DNA from 4 places in the Paenibacillus sp. FSL F4-0122 genome. Region 3 is predicted to be linked to each of the others. Evidence: predicted binding sites of a transcription regulator. Region 3 holds the regulator's gene; each other region holds the start of a gene.

Region 1 (3,186 bases), 1.9 Mb from region 3:
TAGCCGCGGGGTCTGATTTTATGTTTTTTGTCTTTGCCGATCGTGATCAGCATAACAGGTACCATATGATCCGGCAGATTCAAGGTGGATTGGATAACATCAGCATCGAAGCCGATCATCGGGCAGGTATCCCAGCCTTTATCTTTGGCGATCAGCATAAAGTGCATGGCCGAGAGAGAGGCATTACGTATTGCTTCATCTCTTTGAAAAGCATCCTTATCAATGTAAGCATTGTTAATCATCTCTATTTGCTCATCATATTCCTCTTGTGACATCGCTCCTAAAGCTTTAAGCCCGCCATAGATTTCTGGAGCCTGCTGATAAGCATGCTTATCTCCTAGCACTACAATAACTGCTGAAGCAGTATGGATTTTATATTGGCCGTAAGCCGCTTCGCGAATTTCTTCTTTTAAGCTCTCGTTAGATATCACTTTGTAATTTGTATGCTGTAGATTATAGGCCGATGGTGCCAATCTGGCGTAAGAGAACATTTCCTCTAATTCATTCTGAGGGATGGTGACCCCTTCCACAAAATTCATAGCGGATCTGCGGGACTGAATCAAGTCTGTAAAAGCGCTCATAAGTATTCCTCCGTTGTGTATGTGTTCGGTTGTAAAATATAAACACCTGATATTTGTAAATGTACTAACTAAATGTTACTAACTCAAAATAACACAGCCTATAAAATTCGTCAATGATAAAATTTATTGAAGTTAATCTTGAATACCCTGTTGTCAAAAAATAGGACATAAATTAGGATATTAGGATATGTAAAAACACGGTGAATGAAAGGGTGGATAAATTGATTAATAGTAGAGAACGATTGATGATAGATTTACAAAGAATCGAAGAGAATGACTACGAGCTTAGAAGTGGACAGGACATAAAGGATTATGTGAAGTTGATGCTTGAGCATTTAGGAGATCCCGAGCCTGTGCTGCGTGATGAATTGATTTATTCCACATTCTACAAATGGATTAATGAGAAACATTGGTTTAATGATGCGGAGCTTCGTGAACTGCTGTGGATACTCCTTGACGAGCAGCATCTATTTTATCACATTGGGAACAAAGAAGATCAGACGGTGTATACAAGAACATTTTCTGTATTGGTTGTTGCTCTTATTCTCCAGCGGCATAGGGAAAAGGCTATATTGGATAGCTCTGAATTTACAAAGGTGAAGCAGGGTTTAATTCGTTATTATAAGGAAGAACGGGATTTAAGAGGTTATATGGAAAAAGAAGGCTGGGCACACGCAGCAGCACATGGCGCAGACGCCTTGGATGAGCTGGTTTTTATGCTCGGAGAGTGATGCCGAGGTGCGGGAAGAGGTTCTGACAGTTGTTCAAAAGATGCTTTATAACGATCAATACATATTCAGGGAGGAAGAAGATGAACGGATTGCTACTATTATAGTTACAATCATCGATCATCATTTACTTCCACAGCAGTCTATAACCGATTGGATTCTCAACTTGGCGCAATGTGGCAGTTGGCCTAGAAGCCACAGCCAGTACGTTACTCGAATAAATACAAAGAACTTCCTGCGTTCTCTTTATTTCAGGTTACTTCTAACAGAGAAGAATATGGACATTGTGGATGTTTTATTGAAAACTGAGAAGAATTTGAATGAATTTGTACATTAATTCACTCAAACGGTTTTAATTAACACTGGTAATTTAAATAATTTATTATAATGTAATAAAAATCACAAAATTTTATGGAAATTCAAAAACTTTGTGACATTTATAACTTGATAAGTGCTATAATAGAAATATGGCGTTAAAAGTTCTTATGTTTTTCATTACTATTAAGCAGCAAAGCTTATTGCAGAGGAGATTTGGATATGTCAGAATCAATCACTCAAACACAACCTGAACAAGAATCACCAAAAGTAGCTGTTAGCAAGGAACAAATGGATGTTCTAGAGCAGCTCTTGAAACCAGAAGTTCAGGAATCATTAACAGTCTTGGTGGAACAGCTGCCAAAATTAACTGAGCTTGTTGGCGTGCTTACAAAGTCCTATGACTTTGTGCAAACTGTCGCAGCGGATGATGTCTTGAAAAGTGATACGGTAAGTGCAATTAAAGAACTTGCTGAACCTGTAGTGCATTCCGCGAAGAATATGGCAGCTACAGTGATCGAAGCAAAAGATCGTGCGAATGAAAGTAACGAAGTTATTGGTCTTTTTGGTCTTATGAAGTTGTTGAAAGATCCGCAAGCGCAAAAGCTTTTCCGTTTCGTAAATGCATACCTTCAAGTTGCTGGAGAACGCAGTAAGCAGAAATAATCATTTTCATATCTTATACGTAAGGGACGGAGGAAACATCATGTCTAAACATATTGTCATTCTAGGAGCAGGTTATGGTGGTCTACTAAGCGCCTTAACCGTACGCAAGTATCTCAAAAAAGATGAAGCTAAAATTACTGTAGTTAATCAGTATCCTACCCACCAAATCATCACAGAATTGCATCGTCTTGCAGCAGGTAGTGTTGCAGAGGGTGCTGTTGCTATGCCTCTAACTAAGCTTTTCGCAGGTAAAGATATTGACCTGAAAATCGCGAAGGTTAATTCATTTTCTGTGGAGAACAAACAAATTGTTCTTTCTGATGGTGTGACACTAACTTATGACGCGCTTGTTGTAGGTCTTGGCAGCACTACAGCTTATTTTGGCATTCCAGGGCTTGAACAATACAGTATGGTATTGAAATCAGCTGCAGATGCTAACAAAATTCATCAACATATTGAGGATCGTATTCGTGAATATGCGAAATCGAAAAATGAAGCAGATGCAAACATCCTGATCGGTGGCGGCGGCTTAACCGGCGTTGAGCTTGTTGGTGAAATCGCGGATGTATTGCCTACACTTACTAAAAAATATGGCGTTGATCCTAAAGAAATTAAGCTTATGCTCGTTGAAGCAGGTCCTAAAATCCTTCCAGTATTGCCAGATGCATTGATCGAACGTGCTGTAGCAAGCTTGGAAAAACGTGGTGTTCAATTCTTGACAGGTCTTCCTGTTACGAATGTAGAAGGCAATGCGATTGACTTGAAAGACGGTCAAAAAATTATTGCTAACACGTTTGTATGGACTGGTGGCGTACAAGGAAATCCACTCATCGGCGAATCCGGTCTTGAAGTTAACCGCGGTCGTGCAACGGTGAATGAGTTCTTGCAATCCACTT
Region 2 (3,186 bases), 3.2 Mb from region 3:
TGTCTATTTCTCGGTTATGGTTTATTGATCCGTTATTTTAATTAGCTAGATTGCCCTTCCATCGCTCTAATAGATTCATCCACCTTTACCATCATGGAACATTCGACTCTTTTGCGGAAGACGTCACAGCTGAAGTCATAGGTTCCGACGAGGGAACCCGTCGCGTGCAGTGCATTGGCAGGACAACCACCGCTGCAGTAGAGTTTAGCCCAGCAGTCCTTGCATTCCGGCTTCGAGTAGCAGTTGCTCTCTTGGAATTGACATTGCAGCTCAGGCTTTGTGATGCCATCCCAGAGGTTCCCCATGCTATACTCTTCATCCCCTACGAACTGGTGGCAAGGAAAAAGCTCTCCCCAAGGGGTGACAGCAAGATATTCGGTTCCCGAACCACAGCCAGTGATTCTCTTCTGGATGCAAGGTCCTTCCGAGAGGTCAAGCATGTAATGATAAAAGGTAAACCCCTTGCCTTGTTCACCGCGCCCGATCATTTCCTTGGCGAGAATTTCGTACTGATTGTATATCTCCGGGAGGTCCTCCTCGGTAAGTGCATAGGGTTCCTTTGGATCACAGATAACCGGTTCCATCGAGATTTTGTCAAAACCAAGGTCTGCGATATGAAATATATCGTTGGTGAAATCGACATTGTTACGAGTGTAAGTTCCTCGTACATAGTACTCTTGGTCTCCGCGCTTACGAACATATTCCTGAAACTTTGGAAGAATATGATCGTAGCTGCCTTTTCCGTTAACCGTTTGGCGAAGTCGGTCATGAACCTCTTTTCTTCCATCCAGGCTTAATACGACATTATACATTTCCTGATTTAAAAACTCGGTGACCTCATCGTTCAGCAGCATCCCGTTCGTCGTGAAGGTGAAGCGGAACTTCTTTTTGTATTCTTGTTCTTTGCTTCTTGCATAAGCTACGATCTGTTTAACCACTTTCCAGGCCAAGAGCGGTTCCCCGCCGAAAAAGTCGATGTCCAGGTTTCGATGATGACCCGAATTTTCAAGCAGGTAATCGATAGCTTTTTGTCCAACCTCATAGCTCATGATTGCCCTATCTCCGTTGTATTTCCCTTGGCTAGCGAAGCAATAGTCGCATGACAAATTACAGGTATGCGCAACATTGAGGCAGAGTGCCTTAACATAAGTTTTTCGTTTTTTTAAATCAAGCGAGAGGTTCTCATACTCATCTTTTGTAAAAAGCTGACCATCATTTTTAAGCGCCTCGATATCCGCGATGGTTTCTCGAATGTCGCTCTCGGAAATGCTTGAATCATCTTTATATTTCTCCAACAGCGTTGTCACGATTTTTTCGGCAGAGGTTTTCTCATAATCCGCTATAATTTCATATGCTAGGTCATCAACAACATGCACCGAGCCACTGTAGGTATCGAGCACGATATTGTATCCGTTTAGTTTATATTGATGAATCATACTTACTAATCAAGCTCCTTTTGCACACAAGTAGAAACGGCCTTGCCATCCTTTAGGGATAGTATCCATTTCTTAAAAATAGCCGCCCATCAGCAGAGCAATGGGCGGTAAAATTCCGAATCCTATCTGTTCATTGCATTTTCACACTTCTGGTTTGCAACGCCGCAGGAAGTTTTGCAAGCGGACTGGCAAGAGGTCTGGCATGCGCCGCATCCGCCGTGTTTTGCGGTATCCATCAGTTTGCGGGTGCTTAGTGTTACGATTCTTTTCACGATAAATAACTCCTTCTTTAATTTCTTGTGATCACTTTCACTTAATTTCCATGGAACATCGTAGCAACCTCACGTAAGTACGTCTATGATGCCCGTCACCTAACAGAGTAGAGAGGGCTTAAACATAATTATCAACGTTAATTTTCGTGCAGCCGTTCATGCTTGTGATCGTAGGATGCGGTAGCGGGAACCAGAGTCAGAGCAATACTAAAAAAGTGAAATCGAGTAGGAGGGGGCGGCTAGCCCCCGACCTCTCACACCACCGTACGTACCGTTCGATATACGGCGGTTCATGAAATATTCCGTAAGGAGTTGTATCTGTCCAATACACTCTTTAATCCATTGGCTTCCCAATATTGGTTATTCAATGCATGTTGTAGAATTGGACTCCCTGCAATTCGCCAATACCCTTTTCGGGTATTTCCCCACTCATAGGCTTTATCCTTAGGTACCCCTAAGGATATAAGTCTTTTGACTTTGGTTCTAGGGGTCTTCCACTGCTTCCAGAGGCACATTCGTAGCCTTCTTCGTATCCATTTATCCATATCTCGAAAGGTACTTGGGGTATCCGCCAGCGAGAAATAACCGCACCATCCCATGAGGTAGTGGTTTAGTTCCTTGATTCGCTCTTCCATCTTCATCGATCTCTTTCGAGAGGATATCTCCTGTATTCGAACCTTGACTCTCTGTAAGGACTGCTTCGCAATTCTCACCTTTGGTTCTTTGTCCACACTAAAACTAAATCCTAGAAACTTTCGTTTCCAGGGACGGTCTACCGCGCTCTTTACTTGGTTCACCTTCAGCTTTAGCCTCGTCTCGATGAATCGGGTGACCGTTGTCTTGACTCTCTCTCCTGCTCTTAGCGTTTTCACGTAAATATTGCAATCATCCGCATAACGAACGAAGCGGTGCCCACGTTTCTCGAGTTCTTTGTCGAGCTCATCTAGGACAATGTTAGATAATAACGGACTCAGTGGACCGCCTTGCGGGGCACCTTCCGTTGTCGGGGTTACTAACCCGTTCTCCATCACACCTGACTGAAGATATTTGCGGATAAGCAGGAGAACTTTCTTGTCCTCCACTTTCTCCGAAATCTTCATCATCAGTCGGTCATGGTTGACGCGATCAAAGAATTTCTCCAAGTCTAGGTCGACTACGAATCGATATCCTTCTTTCATAAAGGTTCGAGCTTTCCTCACCGCATCATGCCCTCGTCTTTTCGGACGGAATCCATAGCTATGGTCGGAAAACTCTGGATCAAACAATGGAGTTAACACCTGCGCGATTGCTTGTTGAATCATTCGATCTGTCACGGTAGGTATTCCTAGTAACCTAACACCTCCGCCACCGGGTTTCGGGATTTCGACTCGGCGCACGGGGCTCGGTTCATAGGTTCCTTCTTCTATGGCATGCCGCAAGGTCTGCCAGTTTTGTACGATGTGTTCTCGTAAGGATTTTACGGACATCCCATCTACGCC
Region 3 (3,186 bases):
GGGAAGCGGGACAACTGGTTATGCGTTTGCTTCCCGCCCGTAAGCCGAAGGATTGGGATGAATTAGTTGCGCTTGAGAACACTATGAATCTGACGTTAAGCGACATCATCCGTAAGGGTGATAAAATGCTTAATGAGATGCGTGACCAGGAAAGCCAATCCTCAGCAGACAGTCTTGTTACTGATATTAGCGGTTTATTTAAGGATTTGGCTTCCATACGTGAGCAAGTAAGATTCTTTATGGGGCTGAATGACGATAATGTAGTATATTGGCTGGAGGCAAATGGAAATTACCGCAGCAAATCACTGCAGATGTATGCCGTCCCTGTGGATGTTAGCAGCCAGCTTAAAGAGTTGTTCTTCGATAAGAAAAAAAGCATCGTGCTTACCTCGGCGACGCTGTCTGTAGATAAATCTTTTCAGTTTATGATTGATAATCTCGGACTTAACGAAGCTGCGGAAGAGGGACGTCTAATGACCTCACTCCTTCCATCTCCCTTTAAGTATCGCGAGCAGGCGCTGCTAGTTATACCGCGTGATTTTCCTAGTGTGAAGGGCAGTGTGGGCGATGCTCGATTTGTCGATACACTCGTACAGTCGTTAGCAGAAGCTGCCAAAACAACACGTGGGCGGATGCTGGTTCTGTTTACTTCTTATAAAATGCTGCGTCAGGTATATGATCCGCTTAAAGAGGCTTTGGCCTCACAAGAGATTACGGTGCTTGGTCAAGGCGTGGAAGGTGGCAGCCGGAGCAAGCTGATCCGCCGCTTTCAGGACAGTGCAGCATCCGTTCTGCTGGGGACGAGCAGCTTCTGGGAAGGTGTAGATATTCCAGGTGAAGCACTGACTTGCCTGGCCATCGTGAGACTTCCGTTTCAACCACCGAATCACCCGTTGGCGGAAGCGAAGTCGGAGTTATTGCAGGCCCAGAAGAAGAATCCGTTCATGAAATTATCTGTTCCTCAAGCGGTTATTCGTTTTAAGCAGGGATTCGGAAGACTGGTTCGCACGGCGCAGGATCGCGGAATAGTTATTGTTTATGATACAAGGGTTATTGAATCTCATTACGGGAAGTATTTCCTTTATTCATTGCCTGGTCCCAAAATGGAGCATATGCTGACTGATCAAATGGTCCCCCGCATAGCGGAATGGCTAGAGGATGGCGGCGCTTCTTAAAATGCTCGTCTTCAGTTTAGCTCCTCCTTATCCTTAAGGGCGGTAAGTTACAGTACCGCCCTTAATAAGGAGAGGTATACGTTTGAATATGGATTTTCACAAGAACATTACTATTTTTAGGAGGAAAAATATGAAATCGGATAAAATATCAGAAGCCGTTGTTCGCAGACTACCTGTGTATTTGCGTTTTTTGAATGATCTCCAGAATCGCGAAATATTAACAGTTTCCTCTCAGGAACTTGGACAAAAGCTTGATCTTAATCCCGCACAGATTCGTAAGGATTTAGCGTATTTTGGTGACTTCGGCAGAAAAGGTATCGGCTATGATGTAACGTATCTTATTGAGAAAATCCGTCATATTCTGAAGCTGGATCAACAGCTTAATGTAGCTTTAGTAGGGGCAGGTAATCTCGGACATGCCTTGTCTAATTACAATGCATATCTTAAAGATACAATGAAAATCACGGCTATATTTGATTCGTACGCTCCTAAGGTTGGACGTAAGATCAACTCCCTTACTGTGCAACCAATGGATGAACTAGGCAGCACGATTCGTGAGCAAGGTATTCGCATTGCCATTATTACCGTACCTGATTCAGAAGCTCAAAATGTAGCAGATATTCTCATTTCTTCTGGGATTGAAGCGATTTTGAACTTTGCCCCTGTGATTCTGAAGACACCACCGAATATCCGGGTGCATGCAGCTGATTTTACAACTGATCTGCAAAGTCTTGCTTATTACTTGCGGGATGGAAAGGAAGAAAGCGAACATGAACAGCAATAAAACGATAATTAAGGGCGGGTATTTTCTGACTCCGGGAACGGATGAGCCGGTTCTGAGTGGATATATGACTATTGAAGATGATTTAATCACTTACATAGGAAAAGAAGAGCCTCAGATGGAAGCTGGAGTGCAAGTGGTTGATGGCAGTCGTCTGCTGTTCATGCCTGGACTTGTAAACACACATGGTCATGCGGCGATGTCTTTGCTGCGTGGATATGGAGATGATTTAGCGCTACAAGTGTGGCTTCAGGAGAAAATGTGGCCGATGGAGGAAAAGTTCACCGGTGATGATGTATACTGGGGAACCTCCTTATCTGTATTGGAAATGCTGAAGGGTGGAACTACGACCTTCCTCGATATGTATGATCATATGGACCGAGTAGCTGAGGTAGCTGAGTTATCAGGTATCCGTTCCGTATTGATGCGTGGTGTGATCGGGTTATGTCCAGAGGATGTACAGAATCACAAGCTTGCGGAAGCGATTTCTTTTGCCCGTAACTGGCATGGAAAGGCGGACGGTAGAATTACTACTATGATCTCGCCGCACGCCCCTTATACTTGCCCTCCGGACTTCCTGGTTAAGTTCGTGCAGGCAGCGCATGATCTGGATTTACCGATGCATACGCATATGTCCGAAACGAAACGTGAAGTGGAACAAAATGTGGCGGATTACGGGTTGCGTCCTGTAGCTCACTTAGAGAAGCTTGGAATGTTCACACGTCCCTCGATAGTTGCACATGGTGTTCATTTAAATGATGAAGAGATTGAGATCTTGGCTCGCCATAATGTGGGTGTCTCTCATAATCCGGGCAGTAATTTGAAGCTGGCTAGCGGAGTGGCTCGGGTTACTGATCTTCTAAAAGCTGGTGTGAAGGTGTCTCTTGGCACGGATGGCGCGGCCAGCAACAATAACTTGGATATGTTTGAAGAGATGCGGCTTGCAGCTCTCATTCATAAGGGTGTCAGCGGTGATCCAACGGCTGTTCCAGCTCCAGAAGCTCTACGTATGGCTACAGAATATGGCGCCCAGTCCATCTTTTTAAATAATGTAGGTAGACTTGCTGTTGGGATGAAAGCTGATTTCATTGCAATTGATATAGATCAGCCGCATTTGCTGCCACACACAGATCTGTTGTCTCATGCAGTTTACTCTGCTAGCGCTAAGGATGTTGAGCATGTGTGGGTGAATGGTAAACAGGTCATCAAGCATGGGCAATGCTTAACCCT
Region 4 (3,186 bases), 2.4 Mb from region 3:
CACAAACCACAATTCATTAAGAGATATCATGGGAACCCTCCTCGTTATATGGATCATTCGAATCGCCGTGATCGTTATCCATCGCATAAGGACCTTTTTTAATCACTTTAATAAACAATCCGACCAACACTAATCCTAGAATTAAATAAATCGTTGTAAAAGAAATCACGGAGAACAGAACTTGACCACTTGTAATATTAGGCGACACACTGTCTTCCGTTGTCATCAGTCCGAATACCGTCCATGGCTGACGCCCGAATTCGGTCATAACCCAACCGGCTGTATTCGCAATCGGAGGAAGCAACAAGCCCCATAACATGAACCGCATAAACCAAGTGTTCGGACGGTCCATTTTTTTGCGCCACATTAAGTACATAGCGTACATTCCCAATACAATCATTAACGTTCCTGCTAGAACCATGATCCGGAAACTCCAGAATGTCGTACGTACAGGTGGAATATAGTCACCGGGGCCATAGGTTTGCTCATACTCCGCTTGCAGCTCAAGCATACCTTTAACTTCACCGGAAAATTTACTGTATGAAAGGAAACTCAGCATATAAGGAATTTGAAATTCTCCAGTACTGATTTGATTCTCTGGATCAATGTTTGCCCATACGGTCCAAGGTGCCGGGTCACCACTCTTACCCCACAGTCCTTCGGAAGCTGCCATTTTCATTGGTTGAGTTTCAACCAAATATTGCGCTTGGGCGTGACCAGCAACAGCTACACCAATAGAAGAAATAATCCCTACGATAGCTGCAATCTGAAAAGACTTCTTAAAGAAAGAAACCTCTTGTTTCTTCAATATTTTATAAGCACTAATACCTGTTACAAGAAAAGCACCTGTTGCATAAGCAGCCAGTACTGTATGTGGGAATTCAACCAGCAATTGTCCGTTCGTAATAAGCGCGAAGAAATCATTCATTTCTGCACGTCCATTATTTATCTCAAAACCCACAGGATGCTGCATAAAAGAGTTAGCCGCTAGAATCCAGAATGCAGATAACATCGTACCGAATGCTACCAGCCAGATGGACAGTAAATGTACTCGCTTGGAAACCTTATCCCAGCCGAATATCCATATCCCAATAAAAGTAGACTCCAGGAAAAAGGCTGCCAATGCCTCAACTGCAAGTGGAGCCCCGAATACATCACCCACAAAACGTGAATAATCGGACCAGTTCATCCCGAACTGAAATTCCTGCAATATCCCTGTAACTACCCCTACTGCAAAATTGATGAGGAATAGCTTTCCCCAGAACTGCGCCATTTTTTTGTACTCTTCATTACCTTTTCTAACGTACATTGTCTCCATGATTGCAATCAAGAGCGCTAGTCCGATTGATACCGGTACAAAGAAATAGTGGAATATTGTCGTCGACGCAAATTGTATACGCGACAGCATTACTGTATCCATATTTGTCCCTTCCTTCTCCCCTTTTCGTTAATTATATTCTGTCAAAAATTTAAGCTTCTTTTTGTGATAAATGTCACATAAAGATAGTCATTTAACGGTGAAATTCAAATGATTTGTGACAAAGATCACAATTTAGCATAAAGAAAGCAAAAAAAATAAGACGGTTTACCCGTCTTGAGTGGTTCGTCGTTCTATTAAATGCTTGACTCATTTAGGTATTGGTTAGATGGAAATACCCTTCTTCAGCGATTTGAGATCGCCATTCGAATTAAGCAATTGGGGTAGCATCTTCGTGCTGCGAACCATTGGAGAGTCACATAGACGGCAAGAAGGCGCATGTTCAAATGCGAAATTATCCCTCATCCATCCGTTGCATCCCTCATTGGTACATGCCCAAATTGCGGTATTTTCTTCCGGTATTTCTTCCAAAGGTTTCTTCCGGTAGTTCATTGCCGTTCCTCCCATCCTGTAAGTCAATAGTGAGTAACTAGATATAAAAAGACCGTCCCAACTTTCACAAGCTGGGACGGTTTCTTCTATTATTACAGTTTTACAACGTTTTCGGCTTGTGGTCCACGGTTGCCTTGAACAACGTTGAATTCAACGCGTTGGCCTTCGTCCAAAGTTTTGAAGCCGTCGCCAGTGATTGCGCTGAAGTGAACGAATACGTCGCTTCCGCCTTCAACTTCGATAAATCCGAATCCTTTTTCTGCGTTGAACCATTTAACTGTACCTGTTTGCATGTGTGTTACCTCCACAAATTTAAATTAATATGTTCTTTTTATCTTCAAACAAAGAAAAAATTCACACATTGAAAAAGGTTGTATTACCAAATATGACAGCCCTTTTCAATGCGAGAATTAGGGACTAAATGTATGATTGATATCATATTACCACACCTGATTAGCAAAGGCAAGCAAGCATCCGAATATATCCGGTTTTGCCCTAATAAGTATTACCTTCCAATGTAAGGGCTGCCACTTAGTGTTTATTCCCTAAATAGATCCTTTTTCTGGCATAATTATCATGGTTTTAGAAAAATAGCTTTCCCAAAAACGTTACTTTTATCCGCTTTTTCAAGAAGGTACCCCCTCGGAATCGAAGGGGTAGTCCGCTCTACTTGTCGTAACTGCTATATCATTATATACCGACTTCCAGCATATTATTCCTGTGGTTTTTCAAGAAGTTTAACTGTTGCCTGTTTGGCCTCGCCGTTTCGATAGTAAGTAATTTTCAGATCATCACCGATCTTCGTATGATTATATAAGTACTTGCGAAGAGAAAGGGTAGATATGATGGATTGATCATTAAATTTGGTAATGACATCATTGAATTGCAGTCCAGCTTCCTTCGCAGGGCCAACGGCTTCTAGAACAACTACTCCATCCTTAACACTGTTCGGCAGGTTCAATTCATTGCGTTGATCTTCTGCTAGTGGAACGTACGGATTGTTTAAATCAACTGAATATACACCCAAGTACGAACGTGCAATATGCCCTTTTTCAGCCAGCTCATTAGCGATATCTATCACATGATTCGCAGGAATTGCAAAACCCAGACCCTCTACACCCGTGTCTGAAATCTTCATCGTGTTAATTCCAATGACCTTGCCATCGAGATCCACTAACGCGCCGCCACTATTTCCTTCATTAATCGCCGCATCGGTCTGTATCACTTCTTGTTCCCAGTCATATACTCCATCCTGATTAAGGGATACGGGAACCATCCGTTCAGTATAGCTAACAATCCCCGAGGTCAATGTATCA

The links. The regulator Rex, encoded in region 3, represses fermentation and respiration genes when NADH is low (regulators of the CRP and FNR family bind a similar motif). The targets are predictions, from matches to a motif close to TTGTGAAATATTTCACAA.
Region 1: the regulator Rex is predicted to act here: its motif matches at 1,697-1,714, upstream of MHH49_RS29435 (DUF1641 domain-containing protein).
Region 2: the regulator Rex is predicted to act here: its motif matches at 1,734-1,751, upstream of scfA (six-cysteine ranthipeptide SCIFF).
Region 4: the regulator Rex is predicted to act here: its motif matches at 1,482-1,499, upstream of MHH49_RS10160 (cytochrome ubiquinol oxidase subunit I).

What each region holds. Positions count from the first base shown of each region.
Region 1 is NZ_JBBODI010000001.1:6,667,390-6,670,575, reverse strand. It holds gene MHH49_RS29450 (nitroreductase family protein) at 1-581, opposite strand, end outside; partial or broken gene MHH49_RS31280 (DUF2785 domain-containing protein) at 803-1,646, shown strand; gene MHH49_RS29435 (DUF1641 domain-containing protein) at 1,847-2,290, shown strand; gene MHH49_RS29430 (NAD(P)/FAD-dependent oxidoreductase) at 2,331-3,186, shown strand, end outside.
Region 2 is NZ_JBBODI010000001.1:1,515,150-1,518,335, forward strand. It holds gene scfB (thioether cross-link-forming SCIFF peptide maturase) at 42-1,436, opposite strand; gene scfA (six-cysteine ranthipeptide SCIFF) at 1,559-1,708, opposite strand; gene ltrA (group II intron reverse transcriptase/maturase) at 1,999-3,186, opposite strand, start outside.
Region 3 is NZ_JBBODI010000001.1:4,754,021-4,757,206, forward strand. It holds gene dinG (ATP-dependent DNA helicase DinG) at 1-1,175, shown strand, start outside; gene MHH49_RS20655 (redox-sensing transcriptional repressor Rex) at 1,306-1,959, shown strand; gene MHH49_RS20660 (amidohydrolase) at 1,946-3,186, shown strand, end outside.
Region 4 is NZ_JBBODI010000001.1:2,373,501-2,376,686, reverse strand. It holds gene cydB (cytochrome d ubiquinol oxidase subunit II) at 1-30, opposite strand, end outside; gene MHH49_RS10160 (cytochrome ubiquinol oxidase subunit I) at 17-1,420, opposite strand; gene MHH49_RS10155 (cold-shock protein) at 1,643-1,870, opposite strand; gene MHH49_RS10150 (cold-shock protein) at 1,963-2,163, opposite strand; gene MHH49_RS10145 (S1C family serine protease) at 2,583-3,186, opposite strand, start outside.